Regions from separate parts of the Sodalis sp. RH19 genome, predicted to be linked through region 2. Evidence: predicted binding sites of a transcription regulator. Region 2 holds the regulator's gene; the other holds the start of a gene.
What was found. Region 2 encodes Fur, which represses iron uptake genes when iron is present. Its sites were predicted from a motif close to ATAATAATGAGAACNACTATCAA; they were not measured.
Positions count from the first base shown of each region.

Region 1: a site for Fur is predicted at 2,709-2,731, ahead of ACL2XF_RS18010 (isochorismate synthase). Genes of this name have one in related genera too.

Region 1 is NZ_CP178734.1:3,975,774-3,983,408, forward strand. It holds gene ACL2XF_RS18005 ((2,3-dihydroxybenzoyl)adenylate synthase) at 1-1,489, opposite strand, end outside; gene ACL2XF_RS18010 (isochorismate synthase) at 1,501-2,673, opposite strand; gene fepB (Fe2+-enterobactin ABC transporter substrate-binding protein) at 2,925-3,860, shown strand; gene entS (enterobactin transporter EntS) at 3,935-5,218, opposite strand; gene fepD (Fe(3+)-siderophore ABC transporter permease) at 5,351-6,337, shown strand; gene fepG (iron-enterobactin ABC transporter permease) at 6,337-7,338, shown strand; gene ACL2XF_RS18035 (ATP-binding cassette domain-containing protein) at 7,335-7,635, shown strand, end outside.
Region 2 is NZ_CP178734.1:3,052,095-3,059,729, forward strand. It holds gene seqA (replication initiation negative regulator SeqA) at 1-177, opposite strand, end outside; gene ACL2XF_RS13875 (alpha/beta fold hydrolase) at 381-1,145, shown strand; gene ybfE (LexA regulated protein) at 1,353-1,652, shown strand; gene fldA (flavodoxin FldA) at 1,831-2,346, shown strand; gene fur (ferric iron uptake transcriptional regulator) at 2,702-3,172, shown strand; gene alsR (transcriptional repressor AlsR) at 3,735-4,622, shown strand; gene alsB (D-allose transporter substrate-binding protein) at 4,644-5,579, shown strand; gene alsA (D-allose ABC transporter ATP-binding protein AlsA) at 5,637-7,175, shown strand; gene alsC (D-allose ABC transporter permease) at 7,187-7,635, shown strand, end outside.

The DNA of each region.
Region 1 (7,635 bases), 920 kb from region 2:
GCTGGCGCAAATGGCGGCGCAGCGCCACCGGTTTGATCTCCTGCGTGACGACAATATAGGCGCAGCTCTTTTCCCCTATCAGCGCATCGGTCATGGATACCAGGGCCGCATTCACCACGTGCGGATGGCGCAGCAACAGGTTCTCGACTTCTTCGGCGGCAATCTTTTCCCCGCCGCGGTTGATCTGGTCTTTTTCGCGTCCCTGTACTTTCAGGTAGCCGTCGTCCGTCAGCTCGATTAAATCGCCGGAACAATAAAACCCGTCGGCGTCAAACGCCGCGGCGTTGTGCTCCGGGCTTTGGTAATAGCCGCGAAACGTATAAGGCCCGCGCGTCATCAGGCGTCCCACGCGGCCCGGCGGCAGCGGATTGCCCTGCCCGTCGGCCACCCAGACTTCATCATCCGGCGATATCGGACGGCCCTGGGTGGTAAAGATATGTTCGTCGTCATCGTCCAGCCGGGTGTAGTTCACCAGCCCTTCGGCCATGCCGAACACCTGCTGCAGCCGGCAGCCCAGCTCCGCTGGAATGCGCGCGGCCAGGGCCTCGCCAAGCTTGGCGCCGCCGACCTGCAATAATTGCAGGCTGGCCAGCTGCCCGCTGTCGCCCCATTGTTCCATCGCCTGCAGCCACAGCGTCACGGCGGGCGGCACCAGCCCGGTGACGGTGATCCGGTGCTGCGCTATCAGCGGGAAACAGACGTTGGCGCTCGGATCGCTGGCCAGTACCACGCCGCCGCCGCCGTAAAACACGCCCAGCGCGCCCGGCGAGCTCAGCGGGTAGTTATGGGCCGCGGGCAGCGCGCACAGGTAGCGGGTATCCTTATCGAAACGGCAGATGTCCACGCTGGCGCGAATACTGTAGTAGTAGTCGTTATGGGTGCGCGGAATCAGCTTCGGCGTGCCGGTGCTGCCGCCGGATAGCTGGAAAAAGGCCACCTCGTCGGCGGGCGACGGGGCGGCGGTGAACGCGCCCGGCGCTTCGTCGAATAATGCCTGTAAACTTGTTTGCGGCGCGTCGTCGCCGCGCATCGCCACCACCCGCAGCGACGGATGCAGCCGCCGCAGTTCATCGATAAAGCCATTATCGCTGAACAGCCCATGCTGCCGGTCGGCAATCAGCAGCGCCGGCCTGATTTGCAGCGCATAGGCGGTAAGTTCGCTGCGCTGGTGGCTGAACAGGGCATTTACCGGCGCCACGCCGATTTTCAGCAGGGCGAACAGCACCAGATAAAATTCCGCCACGTTGCCCAACTGCACCAGCGCGGTATCCCCCGCCGCCAGCCCGCGCCGGGCAAGGGCCGCGGCCAGCCGGTCGGACAAGGTGTTGACATCCCGGTAGCTCAGGCGGCGCTCGCCGCAGGCCACCGCCAGCGCGCCGCTGTCTTTACGGCGGTCGATAATATCGGTCAGGGGCAAATCCAGCCAGTATCCCCTGGCGCGGTAGCGGGCCGCGAACTCATCCGGCCAACGGTTAAATACAATGCTCATCATCTCTCCTGTTAATGCAATCCAAACGCGCTCAGCATGGTATCGAGCTTGACGCCGGTTTCGCGCCACTCCGCGTCGGGGAGGGAGGCGGGCACAATGCCGGCGCCGGCGAACAGCCGCACCTGGTTGCCCGCCACCCTGGCGCAGCGGATGGTTACCACCCATTCGCCATTGCCCTCCTCGTCGCACCAGCCCACCATGCCGCCGAACAGATCGCGGTCGAAGGGTTCCAGGGTCTGGATTAAGCGGCGCGCGCGATCGGTGGGGGCGCCGCACAGCGCGGGCGTGGGATGCAACAGGCAGGCCAGCGCCAGGGCGTTGACGGCGGGGTCCGCCACCTCGCCGTCGATGGCGGTGGCCAGATGCCAAAGGGTGGGCGTATTGACCAGGCCGGGTACGGGCGGCACGTTTAAACCCGCGCTGTAGGGCGCCAGCACTTCGCGCATCTGGTCGATAACCAGCTGATGCTCATAGCGGTCCTTGACTGAATCCAGCAATTGGCGGCCGGCGGCGGCGTCACGGCCCGGCTCGGCGTCGCGCCGGGCGGAACCCGCCAGCGGCGTGGAGTAAAACCGGTTGCCGGTCTTGCGCAGCAGCAGCTCCGGGCTGGCGCCCAGCAGGGCGCCGTTGTCGAGGGGAACATGGAAATTGTAACTGGCGGGATTTTGGGCCGCGATGCGCCGCATCAGGGCCGCGGTATTCACCGGTTCCCGGGTGGTGATATCCAGCAGGCGCGCGAGCACCACTTTACTCAGCCGTTGCTGGCCGGTGGCCTCCACCGCCCGCGCCACCATGTGTTTAAAGTCGCGCTCCGGCGGTCGCTCGATTTTGCCGGTTACCTGCGGCAAGGGTTCGGCGGGCACATTCCGGCTTTGCAAAAACATCTCGCGATCGAACCCCTGGCTGCGCTGCGGGATAAACAGCGCCGCGGGCCGGTCGGCATCGAAGGGAATGGCGCCCACCACCAGCGGCCGTTCAATGCCGGCGTTTCTGGCGCGCCGGAAGGCGTGGCGCAGCTCCCGCTGAAACACGCCATCGGGCTGATCACCCCTGCCCGCGGGCGCGCTGATGGCGCAGAAACGACCCTGGGTAACGAAGCTGCGATAAGGCGACATGAAAAAAAATCCGTTTATAATGGCATCCGCGTCGCCTGGTGTTGTCTGTCGAAACAATGAGAATTCCACGTGACGATCTCCGCTATTTTCAAATGATAAACACAATAATAATAATTATCATTTGTATTGATAGCACATAAACTACGTCGTAGAATCTGCCGTGTCAATGAACGTAAACACTGCCTCACCCGCGCAAGGGTGGATTTGATTGCCCGTTTTTTGTCATCATAAGGCGGACAAAACCAGCCCCTACCCCAGGAATACCAGACATGATCACTCTATTGTCCCGGCACCGATCCGCCTGCAATTGGCTCGCCCTGATGGCCCTGCCCTTACTGCTGGCGGCCGCGTCCCCGCGCGCCGCTGAGAACGGCTGGCCGCGGCAGGTGGCGGGCGCGCATGGCGCCATTACCCTGGATCACATGCCGCAGCGCATCGTATCCACAAGCGTCACCCTTACCGGCTCGCTATTGGCCATCGGGGCGCCGGTGATAGCCAGCGGCGCCACCACGCCGAATAACCGGGTCGCGGACGAGCAGGGCTTTTTTCGCCAGTGGAGCGATGTCGCCCGGCAGCGCGGCGTCAAACGCCTGTACATCGGCGAACCGGATGCCGAGGCCATCGCCGGCCAGAATCCCGATTTGATTATTATCGCCGCCACCGGCGGCGATTCGGCCCTGCGCCTTTACGATCAGTTGTCACCGCTGGCGCCGACCCTGGTGGTCAATTATGACGATAAAAGCTGGCAGGACCTGGCCCGTGAGCTGGGACAAGCCACCGGCCATGAAGCGCAGGCCGCGGAGGTCATCGCCCGCTTCGACGCCCGCCGGCAGGCGCTGAAACAGCATCTGGCGCTGCCGCCGCAGCCGGTATCCGCCCTGGTTTACCAGCCGGACGGCAAAGCCGCCAACCTGTGGACCGCCGATTCGCCGCAGGGCCAGCTGCTGCGCCAGCTGGGCTTTACGCTGGCCGAACCGCCCGCTATCCCCGCTGGCGGCAGAAGCATGGGCGTGCGCAAGGATATCGTCCAGCTGTCCGGCGAAAACCTGGCCGCCGGCCTGAACGGGCAAACCTTCCTGCTGTTTGCCGGCGATGACGCCAGCGCCCGGTTGCTCTTGGCCAATCCGTTCCTGGCGCATCTGCCGGCGGTGCAAAACCGCCGGGTCTACGCCCTTGGCAACGACACCTTCCGCCTTGATTACTACAGCGCCAGCAATGTGCTGGCCCGCCTGGAACAACTGTTCGCCAAGCCGTGATCTTTCCCCGTCCTGCCGCGTGGCTAACCGCGTCATGCCGCGGCCATTCCCGGCCGGGAGGGGATTCATGGCGGTTATGGCTCACTGCGGCCGGCGGGCGGGATTTCATCCGCCGGCCGGCCCTGATCCCGATGCCGCGCCATATCCACGGCGCGCAGGCCCCGCAGCGCCAGCGCCGGCAGTAGCCCCGCCAGGGCCGCCGCCAGTCCGAACGCCGCGGCGGCCAGCCCCGGCGGCATCAGGGTGCCCAACCCCCCCAATACCAGCGCCCCCAGCGCGTCGCCGGTGACGTTCTGCGCGGTCCACAGGCCGTTGATGCGGCCCAGCAGATGATCCGGCGTCAGCTGTTGTATCAATGCATATTGCAGCAGCGAGTTGATGGCGCTGAAGTAACCAAAGCCCGCCAGACACAGCAGCGCCAGCGCGTAGAACGGCATCAGGCTGCATGCCGCGACGCAGATAAACGCCATGACGGCGGTAAGCAACAGCATTCTTCCCGGCCGCGCCGTGGCGGCGACGCGGCCGCTGGTAAACGCGCCTATCGCCGCGCCCAGGGGCACCGCCGCATACATCAACCCCAGCCGGGCGGCGTTGATATGCCAGCTTATCGCCAGCGCCGGGTAAAGCACCCGTACCGCGCTTGCCATGGTCAGCAGGGCGCCGATCAGCGCCACCAGGCCGATGGTTTTATGACGAAACAGATAGGCCATGCCGCCGGCCAGCGCGTGCAGCGGGTGTTCCCGGGGCTGGGGAGGCGGCGCCAGCCTGGGCAGGCGCAGCAGCGGCAACAGCGTCAGCAGCGTGCCAAGCGCCGCCAGCCCGTAGTTCCAGGCCACCCCGCCGGAGGCGATGACCAGGCCGCCCGCCGCCGGTGATAAAATGGCGCCGAAGCGCACGGTCAGCATGCTGATGGCGCCCGCCTGCATGACATTTTCCCGCCCGACCAGCGACGGCGTGGCGGCCAGCAGCGCCGTCACCCCCACCGCGCCAAAAAAACCATCCCACACCGCCAGCAGATAAATCGCGAACAGGGACGGTACCGGCAGCAGCGCGTTAAGGCACAGGCCGATAAACCCCACCCCGCAGGTTGCGCGGGCAAACAGGATAAGCCCGCGCCGCTCGCGGCGATCCGCCATCACCCCGCCGGCCAGCAGGCCGACGAACATACCGCCGCCCGCCAGCGTCACCGCCAGCCCGACCTGCAGGGTGGACCCCGTCATGGCCTGTATCTGCACCGGCACCGCCACCGCCAGCATGCCGAGCGCCAGGATGGACAAAAACCGCGCGATAAAAACCGCCCGGAAGGCGGGGTGGGTTTTCAGCAGGCTGATATCGAGTAAATACGAGGGTTTTTGCATAAGACGCTAACTATCCGGGGAATTCGACGCCACTGGGCGCTGCAATCAGGGAAGCAGTCATGCTATCATAAGTTATTGCGAGTAATAACGATAATAAATATCATTATCATATAATTTATGGTTTAGCCTTTTATGCGCCATTATTACGGATTGCTGTTAAGCGGCGTGCTGTTGGCATTATTGATGGCGGCGAGCCTGTTTATCGGCGCCAAAACCATTCCCGCCGACCAGGTATTGCCCGCGCTGACCGGCGCCTGCCGCAGCCCGGATTGTATTATTATCCTCGAGAGCCGCCTGCCGCGCACGCTGGCCGGGCTGCTGGTGGGCATCGCCCTGGGGCTGTCCGGCGCCCTGATGCAAACCCTGACCCGCAATCCGCTGGCCGACCCCGGCATTCTTGGCGTCAACGCCGGCGCGGGGTTCGCCGTGGTGCTGGGCATCACCTTTTTCGGCGCCGCCTCCATCGATCGCTACCTGTGGTTTGCCTTTGCCGGCGCGCTGGCCGCCGCCCTGCTGGTGGCGTTAATCGGCGCGGCGGGCGGCGGGCGGCTGAACCCCATTCGCCTCACCCTGGCGGGCGTGGCGCTGGGCGCGGTGCTGGACGGCATGGCCTCCGGTATTTCCTTGCTCAATCCCCTGGTCTACGACCAATTGCGCTTCTGGCAGGCCGGTTCGCTGGATATCCGCAGCATGGCGGCGGTAAACGCCGTTATCTGGCCTATCGTCCTGGGCACCGGCCTGACGCTTTGGCTAACGCGGGCGCTCAATACCCTGGGCATGGGCAGCGAACTGGCGACGGCGCTGGGCTCGCGGGTGGGCCTGACGCAGCTGCTCGGCCTGGCGGCCATTACCCTGTTATGCGGCGCGGCTACGGCGCTGGCGGGGCCGATAGCCTTTATCGGGCTGATGATGCCGCATATCGCGCGCTGGATAGCCGGCCCGGACCACCGCTGGCTGCTGCCCTGGACGCTGCTGCTTACGCCGCTGCTGCTGCTGGGCAGCGATATGGCGGGCCGGGTGATGGTGCCCGGCGAGCTGCGCGTATCGGTGATAACGGCGCTGCTCGGCGCGCCGGTGCTGATAGCCCTGGTACGCCGCCACCGGATGATAAGCCGGTGATGATGGCGAACCGGCACGCCCGGATCAGGACGTCGCTGACCGTCGGCATCCTGCTGCTTGCCTGCCTTGCGCTGGCGATTTACGCCCTCGGCGCCGGGTCGCTCCCGCTTCCGGCCCGGCAGGTGGTGGACGCCCTGCGCGGCGCGGCGGCGCACAATATCCAGGTTATCGTGACGCAATGGCGGCTGCCCAGGGTGGCGATGGCGTTATTGCTGGGCGCGGCGTTGGGCGCCAGCGGCGCTATTTTCCAGTCGTTGATGCGCAACCCGCTCGGCAGCCCGGATGTCATGGGTTTCAATACCGGCGCGCACAGCGCCGTATTGATAGCGATAGTGCTGTTCAACAGCAGCTATCTGGGCATAACCGGCGCGGCCCTTGCCGGCGGCCTGCTGACCGCCGCCATAGTCTACCTGCTGGCCTGGCGCAACGGCATCCAGACCTTCCGGCTCATTATCGTCGGCATTGCCGTTCGCGCCCTGCTGGTATCGCTTAACACCTGGCTGGTGGTCAGCGCCTCGCTGGAATCCGCCCTGACCGCCGGGCTATGGAGCGCCGGATCGCTTAACGGCATGACCTGGGCGAAATGCCCGCCGGTGGCCGTGCCGATTGTCCTGGCCTTTGCCCTGGCCCTGGCTTTGTCGCGGCGCATGCGCCTGTTGGAAATGGGCGATGACGCCGCCTGCGCGCTCGGCGTGCCGGTGGAAAGATCGCGACTAGGATTGATGCTGGCGGGCGTGGCCCTGACCGCCGCCGCAACGGCCGCCGCCGGCCCCATTTCCTTTATCGCCCTGGTGGCGCCGCAGATTTCACGCCGCCTGGCGGGCAGCCAAACCCTGGCGATCCCCCTGGCGGCCCTGACCGGCGCGCTGCTGTTGCTGGCGGCCGACCTCGCCGCCCAGCGTATGTTTACGCCTTATCAGCTTCCGGTCGGGGTGGTTACCGTCAGCATCGGCGGCCTCTATCTGATCGGCTTATTAATCCGGGAGTCGCGAAAAAAATGAGCGCCCTTACCCCGTCGTCCAGCCGCCTGCGGGCGGAAAATCTTACGCTCGCCTATGATAAAAAAGTGATTGCCCGCGATCTGTCCATCACCATCCCCGATGGTGAACTGACGGTGATCATCGGCCCCAACGCCTGCGGCAAATCGACGTTGCTGCGCACGCTCAGCCGCCTGATGCGGCCCGGCGAGGGCACCGTATGGCTGGACGGCCGGGAGATCGGCGCCTACGCCACCAAGGAGGTGGCGCGGCGCCTGGGATTGTTGCCGCAAAGCTCCAGCGCGCCCGGGGATATCACGG
Region 2 (7,635 bases):
CGACGCGGCCTCCGCCTTGAGGGGGGTTTCCGGGGGCGGCGCGCTGCGCGCTGCGGCGCTGGCCTGAGCATTAAATTTCAGCATCCGGCGTAAAATATCCGAGGCGCTTTCGCCGATATGCTGCGTATGGCTGGCGATATAGCGGTAAAGGTCTTCGTCGACTTCAATTGTTTTCATCTTTATCCGGGGCTTTCTTCTCATAAATCAATCAAAAGGATTATACAAGCTAAACCTGCCCCGCGAATAGCGCTAGTATCCGGCTTCGGTAAAAAGTCGGAATTTCCCCCGAGGGCCTTCCTGGCGCCGCCGGTTTTTTTACGGCCGCGGGACGGATAACTCATGATAGGCTATCAGGCTCTGTTATCGCCATGAGGATCAGGATGAAATTACACTATCGTCTGCAACCTGCCCGGCAGCCGGGTGAAGCACTGCCGGTGATATTGCTGCACGGGCTGTTCGGTAGCCTTGATAACCTGGGCGTGCTGGCCAGGCCGCTTGGGGAACACCACGCCACCCTGCAGATTGATCTGCGCAATCACGGCTTGTCCCCCCATGACCACGATGCCGGTTACGCCGCCATGAGCCGGGACGTGATCGAATTGCTTGATGCGTTGCATATCGACGCCGGTCACCTCATCGGCCATTCCATGGGCGGCAAGGTCGCCATGACCCTCGCCGCCCAGGCGCCCGGCCGCGTTGCGCGTCTGGCGGTTATCGATATGGCGCCGGTGGCCTACCCCACCCGTCACCATGACAACGTCTTCGCCGCGCTCAGGCGCGTCGAGGCGGCGGGCGTCACACAGCGCACGGAGGCGGCGGCGCTCATGCGCCATGACGCCCTTGATGAGGAAACCATCCAGTTTTTGCTGAAATCCTTTCACCAGGGCCGGTGGCGGTTTAACGTCGAGGCGCTGTGGGATAACTATCCGGCGCTTATCGGCTGGCGGGAGTCGGCGCCCTGGCTAGGGCCGGCGCTGTTTATCCGCGGTGAAAAATCGCCTTATCTGGATGACAGTTACCGCCAGGCGATCCAACGCCAGTTCCCCCGGGCGCGGGCGCATGTGGTCGCCGGCGCCGGTCATTGGGTTCATGCGGAGAAACCCGCGGCGGTCATGCGCGCCCTGGCCCGTTTCCTGGAAGCATAGGCCGGGCCGCCGCCGGGGTTAGCGCCCGCGAGTTTAATATTGTCGTTTGCTACCGGGCTGGGGTAACATGGCCCGCTGTGTTTTATGGCAGCCCCGGCGTACATAAAACATAACGTTACGGGCGATGCGCGTCCGGCGGCGTAGCCAGCCACGCCGCCGGACGGGGTTTGCCCGCCTGCTTCTTGATGCACAATCCCTTCATGACCTATGGCAAAAGAACAAACGGACCGCACCACCCTGGATTTATTTATCGATGAGCGGCGCCCGGGAAGACCGAAGACGAACCCCCTGTCCCGCGATGAGCAGTTGCGCATCAACAAGCGTAACCAGCTGCGCCGGGATAAAAAGCGCGGCCTGCGCCGGGTGGAGCTGAAAATCAACGCCGAGGCGGTGGATGCGTTAAATGAGCTGGCCTACCGGCAAAACCTGTCGCGCAGCGAGCTGATCGAATTGATTTTACTGGCCGAGCTTGAACGGCAACAAGGCGCGGATCCGCATCCGGAATAAACTTGCCGGCCCGGTAAAGCGCCATCCCGTCCAGGGCCCAAGGCCGCGGACGGGGCAAATTTGCGACAAAACCCGGCCGGCGAGTTTCTCCCCGCATAAGGGTCTGCTATGATTGCCGCAGAGCATCGCTGATTCTGTTACGGAACATATCCATAATATTTAAGAGGTTTTCAAATTCATGGCAACTGTAGGCATTTTTTTTGGCAGTGACACCGGCAATACCGAAAATATTGCCAAAATGATTCAGAAGCAACTGGGTGCGGATGTTGCCGAAGTTCATGACATTGCCAAAAGCAGTAAAGAAGACCTGGCGCGGTTCGACACCCTGCTGCTCGGCATCCCGACCTGGTATTACGGCGAAGCGCAATGTGACTGGGATGATTTTTTCCCCACCCTGGAAGAAATAGATTTCTCCGGCAAAAAAGTGGCGCTGTTCGGCTGTGGCGATCAGGAGGATTACGCCGAATATTTCTGTGACGCCATGGGCACCATTCGCGACATTATCGAGCCCAACGGCGCGACCATCGTCGGTCACTGGCCCACCGCCGGCTATCATTTCGAAGCGTCGAAAGGACTGGCGGACGACAATCACTTCATCGGCCTGGCCATTGACGAAGACCGCCAGCCCGAGCTGACCAATGAACGCGTGGACGGCTGGGTGAAGCAAATCAGCGCTGAATTGCAGCTCAGCTAAAGTAAGGCCGTGCGGGAGGGTGCCGCCGCCGCGGCGCCCGGCAAGGGAATCGGTTGCCGTCATGGCGTCGGGACGGCGCCGCCAACCTCACTGATAACTAAATCCTTTCAAATTAATAGATACAAGTTTTTAACTTTTATCCACAACGCGGTACAATAGCGCAGCGGTTCCACCCTTTTTAGCAAAATGTTGCAGAATTCGCCCCCTGAAACGGGCTATAGTTGTTAACAAGGCGCGGTTTTCATTTTGGACAGGCAGTCTTATAATGAGACGGCGTCACATTTTTCGGGCCGACCGATGTTATAGGCTAAGTTAGCCTACAATCAGATTATCAAAGTAACAGGACTAAACCCGCATGACTGACAATAATATTGCATTGAAGAAGGCCGGCCTGAAAGTCACCCTTCCCAGACTGAAGATTCTGGAAGTGTTGCAAGATCCGGAATGCCATCACGTCAGTGCGGAAGATCTGTACAAAAAACTGATCGATATGGGTGAGGAAATCGGCCTGGCCACGGTATATCGCGTGCTAAACCAATTTGACGACGCCGGTATCGTAACCCGCCACAATTTTGAAGGCGGCAAATCCGTTTTTGAACTGACGCAACAGTATCATCATGACCACCTGATCTGTCTGGACTGCGGCAAGGTTATCGAATTTCGCGACGAGTTCATCGAAGCGCGCCAGCGTGATATTGCCAAAAGGCACAATATCAAGCTGACCAACCATAGTTTATATCTGTATGGGCATTGTGAAATCGGCAACTGCCGCGAAGACGAAACGCTGCACGATCACGCCGATATGCTCAACGGCGTAAAAGAATAACCGCGGCGCGGTCCGTTTCTCCAAAGCGGCTGTTATCGCGCCGCTTTCTCACCCTGCAACGATTTTTTCAATGAGGCTAAACGCCGCCCGTCCCCTTCCCTGATAACGTTTCCTTCCCGAAGCGCGTCGACAAGCGTCGTATCCGCCAATCACCGCCGTGCTCACCGCCGGCAAACTTCAGAAAACTTCACAGAAAATAAAAATAAATAAAGAATAAATAGAGGCCCTGGGACGCCTTTTTGGGCTCATCTGCGTAATCCATTGAAAATACAACGTTTTTATTGCGATTTTTTCACCAGGTAAATTATTCTGTGAATCTGATGATAAAGCTATTTTTCGCTGTCAGCAGTAAGCGACAACAAAAGATATATTTTAATTATATGATTTTATTGAATTAATATAGCCAAAAATACCTTCCTGAGATTAACCCGTATCGGTGACTCGATTTTTACACAAAAAGTAAATTTATAAATTAATAAAAAACGTGAAGTTCGCAGCAGATTTTAAACTTTCGCCATGGTGATATAGTGACAGGCAATGTTAATCACCAGAGATAGTCCAGATGAATGATGCGGAACTGCAAAACGATATGCCGCGCGGCATAGGCATTGCTCCTTATATTCGTATTAAACAAGAAGGCATGACTGAAAACGAAAGCCGGATAGTGGAGTGGTTTTTATCTCCCGGCAACCTCACCGACGTCTCGGGGATCAAAGAGGTGGCCCTGAGTCTGGGCCTGTCGGAAGCCATGATTGTCAAGGTGTCGAAAATTCTCGGTTTCAGCGGCTTTCGCCAGCTGCGCAGCGCCATCGTCGAGTACTTCGATCATGCCGACCATGATATCACCGCCGAACTCTCGCCCACCGACAGCCCGGAGGATGTGGTCAACAAAGTGTTTAACCTGACCGTACGCACCATTGTCGAAGGCCAGGCGATAGTCGACGCCAACGTCATCCAGCAGGCGGCCCAATGCTTTTTTGCCGGCCATCAGCGCGAGCTGTACGGCGTCGGCGGCTCTAATTCCATTTGCGCGGACGTGCAGCATAAATTCCTGAAAATCGGCTTGCGTTGCAATGCCTACCTGGACGCGCATTTGATGATGATGTCGGCCTCCCTGTTGCAACCGGGCGATGTGGCGTTGGTGGTATCCCATTCGGGCCGCACCAGCGATCTGAAACGGGTGGTGTCGATTGCCAAGGATAATGGGGCCAAGATCATTTGTATTACCCATAGCAGCAATTCCCCCATAGCCCAGCTGGCTGATTTTAATATTTGTTCACCGGCGCCGGAAACGCCGTTATTAGGCAGAAACGCTTCGGCCCGTATTTTGCAGCTTACGCTGCTGGATGCGTTTTATGTCTCGGTAGCGCGGCAGGATATCGAGCTGGCGAATAAAAACCTGGAAAAAACGAGTTCCATTACCAAGTACCTGAAGCGTGATTATAAATAATTCTCTTTTGGAGATAGAATAATGAATAAATTTCTTAAATTGGCCGGTGGCGCCGCCTGTGGCCTGATGTTGTCCACCGTGGTCCACGCGGCAGCCGATTACGCCGTTGTTCTTAAAACATTATCCAACCCTTTCTGGGTAGAGATGAAACAAGGCATTGAGAAAAAAGCCCAGGATCTCGGCGTGACGGTGGATATATTCGCGTCACCGTCGGAAGGCGACTTCCAATCGCAATTACAACTATTCGAGGATTTAACCAATAAGAATTATAAAGGCATCGCCTTTGCGCCTTTATCGGCGGTGAATCTGGTGATTCCCGTCGCCAAGGCTTATCAGAAAGGGATTCACCTGGTTAACCTCGACGAAAAAATCGATTTAGCCAGCCTGGCCAAGGCCAAAGGCAACGTCGAAGCCTTTATCACCACCGATAATGTCGCGGTCGGCGCGAAAGGCGCCAAATTTATTATCGATAGCTTGGGCGCCCAGGGCGGCGAAGTGGCCATTATCGAAGGCAAGGCCGGCAACGCCTCGGGCGAGGCGCGGCGCAACGGCGCGACCGCGGAGTTCAAGGCCAACAGCCATATCAAGCTGGTGGCCAGCCAGCCGGCGGATTGGGATCGCATCAAGGCGCTGGACGTGGCGACCAATGTGCTGCAACGTCATCCCCAGCTGAAGGCCTTCTACTGCGCCAACGATACCATGGCGATGGGCGTGGCGCAGGCGGTGGCCAACGCGGGACAGACCGGCAAGATCCTGGTGGTCGGCACCGACGGTATTCCCGAGGCGCGCAAGATGGTCGCCCAGGGCATGATGACCGCCACCGTGGCCCAGAATCCGGCGGAAATCGGCGCCAACGGCCTGGCCATCCTGGTGAATACGGTGAAAGCGGGCAAGCTGATTGCGCTTGATGCCCAGCCGAAAATTGAAACCGTCGATTCTATATTAGTCACCAAATAGTCCAGGTGCCGCAAGACCGCCTATTCCCGCCGTCTTGTCATTAATCCGGAGAGTAATATGAGCACTCCATATATTAAAATGGAGGGGATCGCCAAATTCTTTGGTCCCGTCCAGGCGTTGCAATCAGTTGACCTGGAAATATACCCTAATGAGATACATGCTTTATTAGGTGAAAACGGCGCCGGCAAATCAACCTTGATGAAAATACTTTCCGGTATTTATGAACCGACGGCGGGGAAAATAATAATTAATGATGTCGAGTACGCGAAGCTCGATCATAAAGTCGCTGCCAGATTGGGCATTGGTATAATTTACCAGGAATTAAGCGTTATCGATGAATTAACCGTGTTGGAGAATTTATTTATCGGCCGTCTGCCGGTAAAAAAAGTGTTCGGCGTAAACGTGGTGGACTGGCACGACATGCGTACCAAAGCGGCTATTATGCTGCTGCGCGTGGGGCTGAAAATACGGCTTGACGAAAAGGTGGGCAACCTGTCCATCAGCCAAAAGCAAATGCTGGAAATCGCCAAGACCCTGATGCTGGACGCCAGGGTGATCATCATGGACGAGCCGACCTCTTCCCTGACCTATAACGAAGTGGATTATCTGTTCCTGATCATGAACCAGCTGCGCCAGGACGGCACGGCGATTGTCTATATATCGCATAAGCTTAACGAAATACGCCGCATCTGCAACCGCTATACGGTGCTAAAGGACGGCAGCAGCGTCGCCTCCGGGCAGATGGGACAGGTGACCAACGATGATATTGTCCGGCTGATGGTCGGGCGCGAGCTGCAAAACCGCTTTCGCTCCCTTAAGGAGAAGGTTGGCGGCGACACGGGGGACGCCGATATCATCTTTGCGGTGGAGAATATCACCAGCCGGGATAAACGCCGGGTCAAGCACGTCTCCTTCCAGGTAAAAAAGGGCGAAATCATGGGCTTTGCCGGACTGGTGGGGTCGGGACGCACCGAATTCATGAACTGCATCTTCGGCGTGGAACCGAAAAGCAGCGGCAAGGTGATGCTGCATAACGTCGATATCACGCCCTCTTCGCCGCTGGACGCCCTGAAGAAGGGCATGGGATATATCACCGAAAGTCGGCGTGAAAACGGCTTTTTTGATAATTTTTCCATTGCGCAGAATATCGCCATCAGCAAAAGCCTTAAGGATGGCGGCTATAAAGGTGCTCTGGGATTATTTAATGCGGATAAGGAAAGGCAGCTGGCGGAAACGCAGCGGCGGCTGCTATCGCTGAAATGCAGTTCGGTGGACCAAAATATCACTGAGTTATCCGGCGGCAACCAACAAAAGGTATTGATATCAAAATGGCTCTGCTGCGAGCCGGAGGTTATTATTTTTGACGAACCTACCCGCGGCATTGATGTCGGGGCCAAGGCGGAAATTTATAAGGTGATGCGCACATTGGCCGCCACGGGAAAAACCATATTGATGGTGTCATCCGAACTGCCGGAAATCATTACCGTATGCGACCGTATCGCAATATTTTGCGAAGGGACATTAGCCCATATTCTTGACAATAATGAGAGTATCGGGGAAGAAGATATTATGACGTGGGCTCTGCCACAAAGCTGAGGGAAATAAAAATGGAGAAGGCCACCTTTAACTTCCAGAAATTCTGGGATCAGTACGGCACGTTTTTTATCCTGGCGATTATTGTTGCCATATTCGGCTCTATATCCAGTGAATATTTTCTGAAAACCAACAATATTACCCAGATCCTGGTACAGAGTTCGGTAACGGTCTTGATCGGCATGGGCGAGTTTTTCGCCATCCTGGTGGCGGGCATCGACCTGTCGGTGGGGGCTATCCTGGCCTTGTCGGGCATGGTGACCGCCAAGCTGATGCTGGCGGGTCTTGACCCGGTCTCCGCCGCGCTGATTGGCGGGGTGGTGGTCGGCGGGCTATTGGGCGCCATCAACGGTTGCCTGGTTAACTGGACCGGCCTGCATCCCTTTATTATTACCCTCGGCACCAACGCTATTTTTCGCGGCATCACCCTGGTCATTTCCGATGCCAACTCGGTGTACGGCTT